Regions from separate parts of the Citrobacter sp. C1 genome, predicted to be linked through region 2. Evidence: predicted binding sites of a transcription regulator. Region 2 holds the regulator's gene; the other holds the start of a gene.

Region 1 (6,962 bases), 720 kb from region 2:
AAATCAACCTCCAGCGCTTTTGACAGACGCACCAGATCGTTCAGGCTCTTGAGGCACTGGAAAATAGGTTCGGCACCTAAATAGGTGCGCTCGAACGCCACACCGTTTTCAATACGTAGCAGCAGCGTATTCATATCTTTATCAATTTCCAGCTCATGGCTAAGAGACTGGCGATCGCACTCGCGCACACGCTGCTGCAAGGTTTTCATTAAGGCATCAATCGGCGCGACATGAGAAAAATACAACACCGGATCTTTCTGGCCTGGCGTATGGCGGATCAGCGTCGGCAGGGCCGTCATCGGACGATTACGATTGGGTAACACTTCCGTCCCCACAATCGCATTAATCGTCGTCGACTTTCCCGCTTTCATCGTGCCGACAATGGCCAGTACCATTTCCAGACGCGTGACCTTCCGTAGCTCATTATTGAGCGTTGCTTGCTGGACATCCATGCCACGCGCAGTGAAATGCAGGGGCTGTACGTGCCCGCTATGCTCACCTTTTTTCAACGCGACATCATCCAACGACGTCGTCGGCAATTTTTTCAACTGCCTGAGATGGTCAAGAGAGAGCATCAGCAAGCGTTCAGCTTCCTGACTTAATTCATATATTGTCTGTGTGTACATGGAAAATTTTTCCTTAACGCAAATAATCTTACTTTTATTCAGCCAAATCTTTTTATTTATGAATTTTCGGCTTTTATCATTACGTGTGGAAATAATTAAAATCAAAATAACTAATTGATATTATTAAATTAAATTTGTTTTATAACCGCTGGCCCGATGCCTCTCCCTTACTGTAATAAGTAAGAAAGATAAACAGAGTAGTTCAGTTTTGAAAAATGCCAGTTTAATTCCCCTACCTAAATTAAGGGGGATGCGATATCCACTTACAATAACTAAGCCATTCTGAGAGCCATGTTATCAATGAATATCAGGTGGTTCGCCTCACCTTAACTTAAATAACAAAGCGGAGCAATTTCCCTTAAAAAATATTCCGCCAAACGTGCAAGTAGTGGAAAGTACAGGTATTGAGACCTTTATCTGCGCCGTGCCTCAGCGCTTAATCAGTCAGTAGTCCCGACAACCGCAGGGATTTTATGTATAATTGCGGCCTTTTTCGGCAATCTGCCATTTTTTGGGCGCTTTTGCCCCTGCTGACTTTTGAGGAAATCCACATGTCATTACCACACTGCCCACAATGCAACTCCGAATACACCTACGAAGATAACGGCATGTTCATCTGCCCGGAATGCGCTCACGAATGGAACGATGCTGAACCTGCGCATGACGGCGACGAACTGATCGTGAAAGACGCTAACGGTAATCTGCTGGCCGACGGCGACAGCGTAACCGTCGTGAAAGATCTGAAGGTCAAAGGTAGCTCTTCCATGCTGAAGATCGGTACCAAAGTGAAAAACATCCGCCTGGTGGAAGGCGACCACAACATCGATTGCAAGATTGATGGATTCGGACCGATGAAACTGAAATCCGAGTTTGTGAAAAAGAACTAATTTTGTTGGCCGGATAAGGCGTTAGTCGCCATCCGGCTTTTATTGCCCGGTGGCGCTTCGCTTACCAGGCCTACGCTAACTACACTTAACGGGCTTCTTTTACCTGAGGTAAAGATCATGTCGTTAAGTCCCTACATCTCTTTTGCAGGCAACTGCGCTGACGCCATTGCGTACTACCAACAGACGCTGGGCGCAGAACTGCTCTACAAAATCAACTTCGGTGAAATGCCCCAGTCGGCGCAGGACAGTGAAGAGGGTTGCCCTTCTGGAATGAAATTCCCTGATACCGCCATCGCCCACGCCAACCTGCGCGTTGCGGGCAGCGACATCATGATGAGCGACGGCGTCGCGACGGGAAAAGCCCATTACTCCGGCTTCACGCTGGTCCTCGACACGCAGGATGTCAACGAAGGGAAGCGCTGGTTTGACAACCTGGCAGCAACAGGTCAAATCGAAATGGACTGGCAGGAAACATTCTGGGCGCACGGTTTCGGTAAAGTCACCGACCAGTACGGTGTGCCGTGGATGATCAACGTCGTCAAACAACAGCAGCCCCCCACGGAGTAATCCTACGGGAGGCTTGTCCTCCCGTACTGTCATCAAATATCGCTCAACTCTTCATCTTCGAGTAACCATCCCTTAACGAAAATGTCACATTAATCCGCCACGATGGGGCCACTTTTTTAGGGAGGCCGCATCATGCAAACGGTTATTCGCGTCGAGAAACTCTCCAAATCATTCAATCATCATCAGGCGCTGAATGCGGTTGATCTGACTATCCATTCCGGTGAGATGGTGGCTCTGCTTGGGCCATCAGGTTCCGGCAAATCCACCCTTTTACGTCATTTAAGCGGGTTGATTACCGGTGATAAATCGCCAGGTAGCCACGTCGAGCTATTAGGCCGCACGGTACAACGTGAAGGCCGACTGGCGCGTGACATCCGCAAAAGCCGTGCCCATACGGGCTATATCTTCCAACAGTTCAATCTGGTGAACCGTCTCACCGTGCTGGAGAACGTGCTGATTGGCGCCCTCGGCAGCACGCCGTTCTGGCGCACCTGTTTTAGCTGGTTTACGCCACAGCAGAAGCAACGGGCGTTACAGGCGCTGACTCGCGTTGGCATGGCGCACTTTGCCTACCAGCGCGTTTCTACGCTCTCCGGCGGACAGCAGCAGCGCGTCGCCATCGCCCGCGCCCTGATGCAACAGGCAAAAGTGATCCTCGCCGATGAGCCGATTGCCTCGCTGGACCCGGAATCTGCACGCATCGTGATGGACACCCTGCGCGACATTAACCAGACCGACGGCATCACCGTCGTGGTCACGCTGCATCAGGTGGATTACGCCCTGCGCTACTGCGAACGCATTGTTGCGCTGCGCCAGGGACACGTCTTCTACGACGGCAGCAGCCAGCAGTTTGATAACGATCGTTTTGACCATCTCTACCGCAGCATGAACCGCGTCGACCAGAACGCACAGGCTGCCTGACATCCCCACAATGAGGAATGGAAATGAGTTATAAGACAGTTGCCGCACTGGCCTTCACCAGCATGTTTAGTCTCAGCACCTTCTTAAGCCCGGCATATGCCGAAGAACAGGAAAAAGCGCTGAACTTTGGCATTATTTCGACCGAATCACAGCAAAACCTGAAGCCACAGTGGGAACCGTTCCTGAAGGACATGGAAAAATCGCTGGGCGTAAAAGTGAATGCCTTCTTCGCCCCGGACTACGCCGGGATCATCCAGGGCATGCGCTTTAACAAAGTCGATATCGCCTGGTACGGCAACCTCTCGGCGATGGAAGCGGTGGATCGCGCCAATGGACAGGTCTTCGCCCAGACCGTCGCAGCAGACGGATCGCCGGGGTACTGGAGCGTATTGATCGTCAATAAAGACAGTCCGATCAACAACCTGAACGATCTGATCGCCAAACGTAAGGATCTAACCTTCGGCAACGGCGATCCAAACTCCACCTCGGGCTACCTCGTCCCCGGTTACTACGTCTTCGCGAAAAACAACATTGCTGCCAGCGACTTCAAGCGCACCGTTAACGCCGGGCATGAAACTAACGCCCTGGCCGTCGCCAACAAGCAGGTGGATGTTGCCACCAACAACACCGAAAACCTCGACAAGTTAAAAACCTCCGCACCGGAAAAATTGAAAGCACTGAAGGTGATCTGGAAATCGCCGCTGATCCCTGGCGATCCGATCGTCTGGCGCAAAAACCTCTCCGAAACCACCAAGGACAAGGTGTACGACTTCTTCATGAGTTATGGCAAAACGCCGGAAGAGAAAGCCACGTTGGAACGCCTGGGCTGGGCGCCGTTCCGTGCCTCCAGCGATCTGCAACTGGTACCGATTCGCCAGCTGGCGCTGTTTAAAGAGATGCAGGGCGTGAAGGACAACAAGGGCCTGAACGCGGAAGAGAAAACCAGCAAAACCTCGGTGATTAAAGCACAACTGGATGATCTCGACCGCCTGACCGCCGCGCTGGGTGCCATGACCAGCGTAAATAAAGCGGTGCAGTGATTTGTAGGCCTGATAAGCGCAGCGCCATCAGGCAATCGCGTAAATGCCGGATGGCGGTGCAAACACCTTATCCGGCCTACAACGCAAACACCTGTTCCAACGGAGCCAAATATGCAAACCATCACCGTCGCCCCGCCCAAGCGTAGCTGGTTCTCGCTGCTGAGCTGGGCCATTCTTCTCGCCGTGCTGGTCGTATCATGGAAAGGGGCCGAAATGGCTCCACTCACGCTGATCGAGGATTCCGGCAATATGGCGACCTTCGCCGCTGACTTCTTCCCGCCGGACTTCAGCCAGTGGCAGGACTATCTCAGCGAAATGGCCATCACCCTGCAAATCGCCGTCTGGGGGACAGCCCTCGCCGTGGTGCTGTCGATTCCTTTCGGCCTGATGTGCGCCGACAACCTGGTGCCGTGGTGGATTTACCAGCCAATGCGTCGCCTGATGGACGCCTGCCGCGCCATCAACGAAATGGTCTTCGCCATGCTGTTTGTGGTTGCGGTCGGTCTCGGGCCGTTCGCCGGGGTGATGGCGCTGTTTATCCACACCACCGGGGTGCTCTCCAAACTGCTTTCCGAGGCGGTAGAAGCCATTGAGCCGGGTCCGGTCGAAGGCATTCGCGCCACGGGTGCTAACAAAATTGAAGAGATCCTCTACGGCGTTCTACCGCAGGTCATGCCGCTGCTCATCTCCTACTCGCTGTACCGCTTTGAGTCCAACGTCCGCTCCGCCACGGTGGTCGGCATGGTTGGCGCAGGCGGCATCGGCGTGACGTTATGGGAGGCGATTCGCGGCTTTCAGTTCCAGCAAACCTGCGCCCTGATGGTGTTAATCATCGTCACCGTCAGCCTGCTGGATTTCCTCTCTCAGCGTTTGCGTAAGCACTTCATCTAATCAGCGAGGCATTGATTGCTATGCACTTGTCTACACATCCGACCAGTTATCCGACGCGTTATCAGGAAATTGCCGCCAGACTTGAGCAGGAGCTTCGTCAACATTATCGCTGCGGTGACTACCTTCCGGCCGAGCATCAGCTTGCCGCCCGCTACGCGGTCAACCGCCACACGTTGCGCCGCGCCATTGACCAGTTGGTCGAACGCGGCTGGGTGCAGCGTCGTCAGGGCGTCGGCGTGCTGGTGCTGATGCGCCCGTTCGATTACCCACTGAATGCCCAGGCGCGCTTCAGTCAGAACCTGCTGGACCAGGGCAGCCATCCCACCAGCGAGAAGTTGCTGGCGGTGCTGCGCCCGGCCTCGAGCCATATTGCCGACGCGCTCAGCGTCACTGAGGGCGACAACGTCATCCATTTGCGCACCCTGCGCCGGGTGAACGGCATCGCGCTCTGTCTTATCGACCACTATTTTTCCGACCTCACCCTCTGGCCGCTGTTGCAGGGCTTTAACCACGGCTCACTGCACGACTACCTGCGCGAGCAGTTGGGTCTGATGTTACTGCGCACGCAAACACGCATCAGCGCCCGCCGCGCGCAGGCCAAAGAGAGCAAGGTACTGGAAATCCCCAACATGGCGCCGCTGCTGTGCGTGCGCACCCTGAACCACCGTGAAGGCGAAGAACACGCGACGGAATACTCCGTCAGCCTGACCCGCGCCGACATGATCGAATTCACCATGGAGCACTGAATGCACCTTGATACCGCCACCCGCCAGCGCTGGATGCGCGCGCTGGCTTACAGCAACGCTGAAGACCTGAATGCGCGCGTCAACGCGCTGAAACTGACACCAGAATATGAACTTATCCGCGCACCGGAAAGCGGGCTGATGCAGATCCAGGCCCGCATGGGCGGCACCGGCAACCGTTTTTTTGCCGGTGATACCACGATAACGCGCGCCGTCGTACGCCTGAAGAGCGGCACGCTGGGTTATAGCTACCTGCTGGGACGCAACAAACCCCACGCCGAGCAGTGCGCCGTGATTGACGCACTGCTGCAGGAACAGACGTATTTCCAGAGCGTAATGGAAACCTTAATTACCCCGCTGGAAGCGGAACGCGATGCGCTAATTAACGCTCGCCGTGCCGAAGTCAACGCCAGCCGGGTCGACTTCTTCACACTGGTACGCGGAGATAACGCATGACACGATCTACGGCACTACAGAGCGCCTTTAATTTACCCGTCCAGGATGCGCAGCAGTGCTTTCGTCGCCTGCTAAAAGCCATGAGCGAACCGGGGGTGATTGTCGCCCTGCATCAGCTGAAACACGGCTGGCAGCCGCTGGGTCTGGCAACCACCAGCGTGCTGCTGACCCTGGTCGACGGTGACACCCCGGTGTGGCTGGCTCCAGCCATGGATAACGACATTGCCCGACAGAACCTGCGTTTTCACACCAATGCCCCACTGGTAGAACAACCGCAGCAGGCAGCCTTTGCCATCGCCGACAATCGCATTAGCAGCGAACAGCTCAACGCCCTCTCTTCCGGTTCCGCCGTAGCACCAGAGACCAGCGCGACCCTGATTGTGCAGATCGCGGGCTTAAGCGGTGGACGCATGCTGCGCCTGACCGGGGCCGGTATCGCCGAAGAACGGATGATCGCCCCGCAGTTACCGGAATGCCTGATTCATGAACTGACCGAGCGCCCGCATCCGTTCCCGCTGGGGATTGATCTGATCCTCACCTGCGGCGAACGGCTGCTGGCTATTCCGCGAACCACCCACGTGGAGGTGTGCTGATGTACGTTGCCGTCAAAGGGGGCGAGAAGGCAATAGCCAACGCCCACGCACTGCAGGATAACCGACGCCGAGGCGATGCGCACATTGCCGAACTGAGCGTGGCGCAAATCGAACAGCAGATGAACCTCGCCGTTGACCGGGTCATGACTGAAGGCGGTATCGCCGACCGTGAACTGGCGGCACTGGCGCTCAAGCAGGCCAGCGGCGACAACATTGAAGCCATCTTTTTGCTACGCGC
Region 2 (6,962 bases):
TGCTGTTCCATCGCGACCGCAACCTCATCCGCGGTGAGCGTCAGGGCATTTTCCGGCAACGCCGCCAGTTTCTGGCGTAACTCAGCGATACGGGCAGCGAGCGCCGTAAGCTGATGCTTATCGCGACTACGCTGAGAAAAAAGTGCGCGCCAGCCCGCAATCTCCTGGCCCCATAAGCGGAATCGATCATGCTCCGCCAACCACTGCGCCAGTGCGGTAAGTTCGGTCTGAAGTTGCTCGTGGCTGCGCAGTGCACCGTTGCGGATGCGCGCGCGCAGCGAGGTTTTAGCGTGTAAGCGAGTATTTACTTCAATGATCCGCTGCTTTGTTTGCGCCAGGCGTGCAGTCTGCTCCTGCTGGCGATCCCACAGTGGACGAAGCTGGTTGGCAGGCTGAGCGAGCTGGAGTCTTGCCAGCTCAGGCGCGGCGTCCGCAAGCGCCTGTTGGGCCTGCTGCGCTAAGCTAGCCACGCGCTGCTGTTCACGAACCAGTTCTTCGCTGCGCGTAACCCATTGAAAATCTTTCTGCTGATGTTGCTGCTGCGCCAGCAAAATTTTTTCTTCGTCAGTAAGTACCTGCAAACTTTGCTGCAACTGCTGTTGCTGCTCTTCGCTTAACAGTACGACACCCGCCGCCTGCGCTTCGCATATTTCGAGCGTATTGCGCGCCGCTTTGTGTTTTTCAAACACCATTGCCGAAATTTGTCCGTAGATTTCGGTGCCGGTCAGCTCTTCCAGCAGCTCAGCGCGCTCCTTGGGTTTGGCGTTAAGGAAGGCGGCAAATTGCCCCTGCGACAGCAGCATCGAACGCGTAAACCGTCCGTAATCCAGCCCGGTGAGCGTGGCGGTCATGTCCAGTTTATCTTTGATTTTATCGGCGAGGATTTTTCCGTCGGCGCAGCGGGCAAGTTCCACGCGCGGGACCTGCAGATTGCCGTCAGGCTGATTACGCGCCCGATTCTGGCTCCAGAACGCGCGGTAGGCTTCGCCTTTAACTTCGAACTCGACCTCTGCCAGACACTCGGCGGTGTCGCGGGTCATCAGGTCGTTTTGCGACTGTGATACGGTATTCAGGCGCGGTGTCTCGTGGTACAGCGCGAGACAAATCGCATCAAGCAGGGTGGTTTTTCCGGCCCCTGTAGGCCCGGTGATGGCAAACAGACCGTTGCTGGCAAAAGGCTCTGCCGTAAAATCGACTTTCCATTCCCCTTTCAGGGAGTTGAGGTTTTTCAGGCGCAGGCTAAGAATTTTCATGCGTCAGCCTCCCCGGCAAGCGTCTGTAACGTGTCATTAAACAGCTGATTAAGACGTTCCCGCCTCGGCGCTTCCAGTTCCTCCAGCGCCAGACGGCGGTCAAAGACTTCCGTCACGCTCAGTTCGCTCAGCGTTTCACGCCGCTCATTGGCCATAATACGCTCGCGCTGCTCCCGACTGCGGCGCACCAGCAGAACCTCTACCGGCAGGTCTTCCGTCAACGCCTGAATTTTGCGCTGCATGTCGTGCAGGTAATCGTCGGTGGTGATTTCAATATCTAACCAGACGGGCGTTTGCAGCTCTACATCGCGCCATTGCTCAAGCTGGGCGGTAATGGCGGCTAAATCGCCTTTCAATACTGCCAGCGGCTGCGTGACCGGTACGGTGAGATTGTCGACGGTATGTAGCTTGCCGTCTTCGAAGCTCACCAGATGCACGCCTTTGCTTTTGCCACATTCGTCAAAACTGAGGGCAATCGGCGAGCCACAGTAGCGAATATGTTCTGTTCCGCCGATGACCTGCGCCCGGTGAATATGTCCCAACGCGATGTAATCTGCTGGCGGGAAATTCTGCGCCGGAAAGGCATCCAGTGTGCCAATATAAATGTCACGTACCGCGTCACTTTTGCTGGCACCGACGGTCGTCAGGTGCCCGGTTGCAATGATCGGCAGGTTGCGTTCACCGCGCAGTTCACAGGCGTCCAGGTACTGCTGCTGGTAATAGTCGGTAATTGCCCCCAGCAAATGCTGTTGTTTTTCGCTGCCGGTGAGTCCCGCCTGGCTGGTGATGATGTCGCGTGGGCGTAAAAAGGGAATCGGGCACAGCACGGCGCCTGGCGTGCCGTCGCGGCGTTTCAGTATTTGCGGTCCATGGCCTGCGCTGGCGACCACCGTGGTGTTCAGAAACGCCAAAATATCGCGTGATTCATTAAGCGTGGCGACCGAGTCATGGTTGCCTGCCAGCACCACCAGGTGGCAGCCTGTTTGCTGCAAATTGACGACAAAGCGGTTGTAAATCTCGCGGGCATAGCTCGGCGGTGAGCCGGTATCAAAAATATCGCCTGCCACAATAATGGCATCCACCTGATGGGATTGTGCGGTCTCCAGCAGCCAGTCAAGAAAGGCCTGATGCTCGGCGGCGCGGCTCTTGCTGTAGAAGTTTTGGCCCAGATGCCAGTCTGAGGTATGAAGGATGCGCATACGAGTTCCATGACGAAAAAGCAATGAGGGGGATTATACCCTTGCAATGGCGTGAATATCTTGTTTCCGGGCTGTCATAATTCAACAACATTGGTTAAGCCTGGACTATCTTTTTCATAAATCTGTCATAAATCTGACGCATAATGGCGGCGTATAGAGGGTATGAACGATTAAATTAAAACAGGGCAAATCATGGCGAGACGTATTCTGGTCGTAGAAGATGAAGCTCCAATTCGTGAAATGGTCTGCTTCGTGCTCGAGCAAAACGGGTTCCAACCTGTAGAAGCCGAAGACTATGACAGTGCGGTGAATCAACTCAATGAACCCTGGCCGGATCTTATCCTGCTTGACTGGATGCTTCCCGGTGGCTCGGGGTTACAGTTCATTAAACACCTCAAACGTGAAGCGATGACGCGGGACATCCCGGTGATGATGCTGACGGCAAGAGGTGATGAAGAAGATCGCGTACGTGGGCTGGAAACCGGTGCGGATGACTATATCACCAAGCCGTTTTCGCCGAAGGAGCTGGTGGCGCGCATTAAAGCCGTACTGCGTCGTATTTCACCAATGGCGGTTGAAGAAGTTATTGAGATGCAGGGGCTGAGCCTTGATCCCACCTCGCATCGTGTAATGACCGGCGAAGAACCGCTGGATATGGGGCCAACTGAGTTCAAACTGCTGCATTTCTTTATGACTCATCCTGAGCGCGTCTACAGCCGCGAACAACTACTTAATCATGTCTGGGGCACCAACGTGTACGTAGAAGACCGGACGGTTGACGTGCATATCCGCCGCTTGCGTAAGGCGCTGGAGCACAGCGGCCACGATCGCATGGTGCAGACGGTACGCGGAACGGGATACCGTTTTTCAACCCGCTTCTGACCGGCACGGAAAATAGCCCATTAGATCAAGTTGTATAGGGAGTGCGACGTTTGCTGGAACGATTGTCATGGAAAAGGCTGGTACTGGAGCTGATACTTTGCTGCATTCCGGCTTTTATCCTTAGTGCTTTTTTCGGTTATCTGCCGTGGTTTTTACTGGCATCGGTAACGGGTCTGCTTATCTGGCATTTCTGGAATTTACTGCGTTTGTCCTGGTGGCTGTGGGTCGACAGGAGTATGACGCCTCCGCCGGGGCGGGGCAGTTGGGAACCGCTGCTTTACGGCCTGCATCAAATGCAACTGCGTAACAAAAAACGCCGCCGCGAACTGGGTAATCTGATTAAGCGTTTTCGCAGCGGGGCTGAATCGCTGCCTGATGCGGTGGTACTGACCACCGAAGAGGGTGGGATTTTCTGGTGTAACGGCCTGGCACAGCAGGTTCTGGGACTGCGTTGGCCGGACGATAGTGGGCAAAATATTCTTAACCTGCTTCGCTACCCGGAATTTACCTCATACCTGAAAACGCGCGACTTTAGTCGGCCAATTAATTTGGTACTTAATACCGGGCGGCATCTGGAAATTAGGGTGATGCCGTATACCGACAAGCAGTTGCTGATGGTGGCGCGCGATGTCACGCAGATGCACCAACTGGAAGGCGCGCGGCGTAATTTCTTTGCCAACGCCAGCCACGAGTTGCGTACGCCGCTGACGGTGCTGCAAGGTTATCTGGAGATGATGCAGGAGCATCCCCTGGAAGGGGCAACGCGAGAGAAAGCGCTGGATACCATGCGTGAGCAAACGCAGCGTATGGAAGGGCTGGTGAAACAGCTGCTGACGCTATCGAAAATAGAAGCCGCACCGACACTGCCGCAGAATGAAAAAGTGGATGTGCCGATGATACTGCGCGTGGCTGAGCACGAAGCACAAACGCTGAGCCAGAATAAACACACGTTTACCTTCGACGTGGATAATCGCCTGAGCGTGATGGGTAACGAGGAGCAACTGCGTAGCGCAATCTCGAATCTTATCTATAACGCGGTGAACCATACGCCGGCGGGAACGCACATCACCGTGCGCTGGCAGCGGGCGACGGCGGGAGCCGAGTTCAGCGTCGAAGATAATGGGCCAGGGATTGCGCCTGAGCACATTCCTCGTTTGACCGAGCGTTTCTACCGCGTGGATAAAGCGCGATCGCGGCAAACGGGCGGTAGCGGGCTGGGGCTGGCTATTGTGAAGCATGCTTTAAATCATCACGACAGCCGATTGAATATCGAGAGTACGCCGGGCAAAGGGACGCGGTTTAGCTTTGTGCTAGCGGAACGTTTACTTGCCAAAAGTAACGATTGAGGCGTATCCGTAAGATTATCTTTCCAAAAGCCAGCGAAAGCTGGCTTTTTTACGCGGGTCAATACAGTCATCCTGAATTTTACGACGTCTGATTGTTTTTTGTTCGCATTATTACCCATACCTTTTTCCCGGAAATGGTGTTTTGTTCTAACTGGATTTTTCATATCGCTATATTGTTCTGGTTTTTAGATCCCACCTTGCTTTAAAACGTTATAAGCGTTTAAATTGCGCACCATGTGCTGTCATACCGACTGCATTTACGCGGTAAATCGAAAAACTATTCTTCGCCGCGCCCGGCTGGGAGAATTTCCCGCTGGAATTGATTAAAAATGCCGCTGTATCGTCCCAAAAGGGAAGGGCAAAAATTTAACCTTTACAACACCACATTCACATCCACAGGCTGTAAGACTTTATGACCCATCAGTTAAAATCGCGCGATATCATCGCACTGGGATTTATGACATTTGCACTGTTTGTAGGTGCAGGTAACATTATTTTCCCCCCAATGGTTGGTTTGCAGGCCGGCGAACACGTCTGGACTGCGGCTTTTGGCTTTCTGATTACCGCTGTTGGCCTGCCGGTGCTCACCGTTGTGGCGCTGGCGAAAGTCGGCGGTGGTGTAGACAGCCTCAGCACTCCGATCGGCAAAGTGGCCGGTTTAGTACTGGCTACCGTCTGTTATCTGGCCGTTGGGCCGTTATTTGCAACGCCGCGTACCGCAACGGTCTCCTTTGAAGTGGGGATTGCCCCGCTGACAGGTGACTCCGCGCTGCCGCTGTTTATCTACAGCGTGGTCTATTTCGCGATTGTCATCCTGGTGTCGCTCTATCCGGGCAAACTGCTGGATACCGTGGGGAATTTCCTCGCGCCGCTGAAAATTCTGGCGCTGGTTGTGCTGTCTGTTGCTGCGATTATCTGGCCTGCCGGTCCGATCAGCAATGCCATGGAAGCCTATCAAACTGCGGCGTTTTCCAACGGCTTCGTGAACGGCTATCTGACGATGGATACGCTGGGGGCGATGGTCTTTGGTATTGTTATCGTGAACGCCGCGCGTTCGCGTGGCGTTACTGAAGCACGTCTACTGACACGTTATACCGTCTGGGCAGGTTTGATGGCTGGTGTCGGCTTAACGCTGCTGTACCTCGCCTTGTTCCGTCTGGGTTCAGACAGCGCGATTCTGGTCGATCAGTCTGCTAACGGCGCGGCAATTCTGCATGCGTATGTTCAGCACACCTTCGGCGGTGCAGGTAGCCTGCTGCTGGCCGCGTTGATTTTCATCGCTTGCCTGGTGACGGCGGTTGGCCTGACCTGTGCGTGTGCTGAGTTCTTTGCGCAGTACATTCCACTGTCTTACCGTACGCTGGTGTTTATCCTTGGCGGCTTCTCGATGGTGGTGTCAAACCTCGGCCTGAGCCACCTGATTCAGATCTCGATTCCGGTCCTGACGGCTATCTATCCGCCCTGTATCGCACTGGTTGTATTAAGCTTTACCCGCTCATGGTGGCATAATTCTTCCCGCGTCATTGCACCTGCGATGTTTATCAGCCTGATTTTTGGTATCCTTGATGGCATTAAAGCTTCTGCAATTGGCGACGTGTTACCAGCCTGGACCCAGCGTTTACCGCTGGCAGAGCAAGGTCTGGCGTGGTTGATGCCAACAGTCGTGATGGTGGTCCTGGCCGTAATTTGGGACCGCGCAGCAGGTCGACAAGTGACCTCCAGCGCACACTAATATCACTGACAATAAGTTTTAACCACGGGGCTATTAATATGGCCCCGTGGTTTTTTTATTGTGTTAACAGGTTAGGAATCGATGGAAAGTAATAACAAGCTAAAGCGTGGGCTGAGCACCCGGCACATCCGCTTTATGGCATTAGGTTCGGCAATTGGTACCGGGCTGTTCTATGGCTCAGCCGATGCCATCAAAATGGCAGGGCCGAGCGTGTTGTTGGCCTATATTATCGGCGGCGCGGCGGCGTACATTATCATGCGCGCGCTGGGCGAAATGTCCGTTCATAACCCAGCAGCCAGCTCGTTTTCGCGCTATGCGCAGGAAAACCTCGGACCGTTGGCAGGCTACATTACCGGCTGGACCTACTGTTTTGAAATCCTGATTGTCGCTATTGCCGACGTGACCGCCTTCGGTATTTATATGGGCGTCTGGTTCCCGGCGGTGCCGCACTGGATTTGGGTTCTGAGCGTAGTGCTGATTATCTGCGCCATCAACCTGATGAGTGTGAAGGTGTTTGGCGAACTGGAGTTCTGGTTCTCATTCTTTAAGG

What was found. The regulator PhoB, encoded in region 2, activates phosphate uptake and scavenging genes when phosphate is short. The targets are predictions, from matches to a motif close to CTGTCATAAAACTGNCNNAT.
Region 1: a site for PhoB is predicted at 2,151-2,170, ahead of phnC (phosphonate ABC transporter ATP-binding protein). Genes of this name have one in related genera too.

What each region holds. Positions count from the first base shown of each region.
Region 1 covers NZ_CP115035.1:4,602,048-4,609,009, forward strand. Annotated here, with positions in the region: gene crfC (clamp-binding protein CrfC) at 1-626, opposite strand, end outside; gene IB214_RS22065 (zinc ribbon domain-containing protein YjdM) at 1,178-1,513, shown strand; gene yjdN (VOC family metalloprotein YjdN) at 1,631-2,080, shown strand; gene phnC (phosphonate ABC transporter ATP-binding protein) at 2,213-3,001, shown strand; gene phnD (phosphonate ABC transporter substrate-binding protein) at 3,025-4,041, shown strand; gene phnE (phosphonate ABC transporter, permease protein PhnE) at 4,153-4,932, shown strand; gene phnF (phosphonate metabolism transcriptional regulator PhnF) at 4,953-5,678, shown strand; gene phnG (phosphonate C-P lyase system protein PhnG) at 5,679-6,131, shown strand; gene phnH (phosphonate C-P lyase system protein PhnH) at 6,128-6,724, shown strand; gene IB214_RS22105 (carbon-phosphorus lyase complex subunit PhnI) at 6,724-6,962, shown strand, end outside.
Region 2 covers NZ_CP115035.1:3,878,865-3,885,826, reverse strand. Annotated here, with positions in the region: gene sbcC (exonuclease subunit SbcC) at 1-1,253, opposite strand, end outside; gene sbcD (exonuclease subunit SbcD) at 1,250-2,452, opposite strand; gene phoB (phosphate response regulator transcription factor PhoB) at 2,645-3,334, shown strand; gene phoR (phosphate regulon sensor histidine kinase PhoR) at 3,385-4,680, shown strand; gene brnQ (branched-chain amino acid transporter carrier protein BrnQ) at 5,093-6,412, shown strand; gene proY (proline-specific permease ProY) at 6,494-6,962, shown strand, end outside.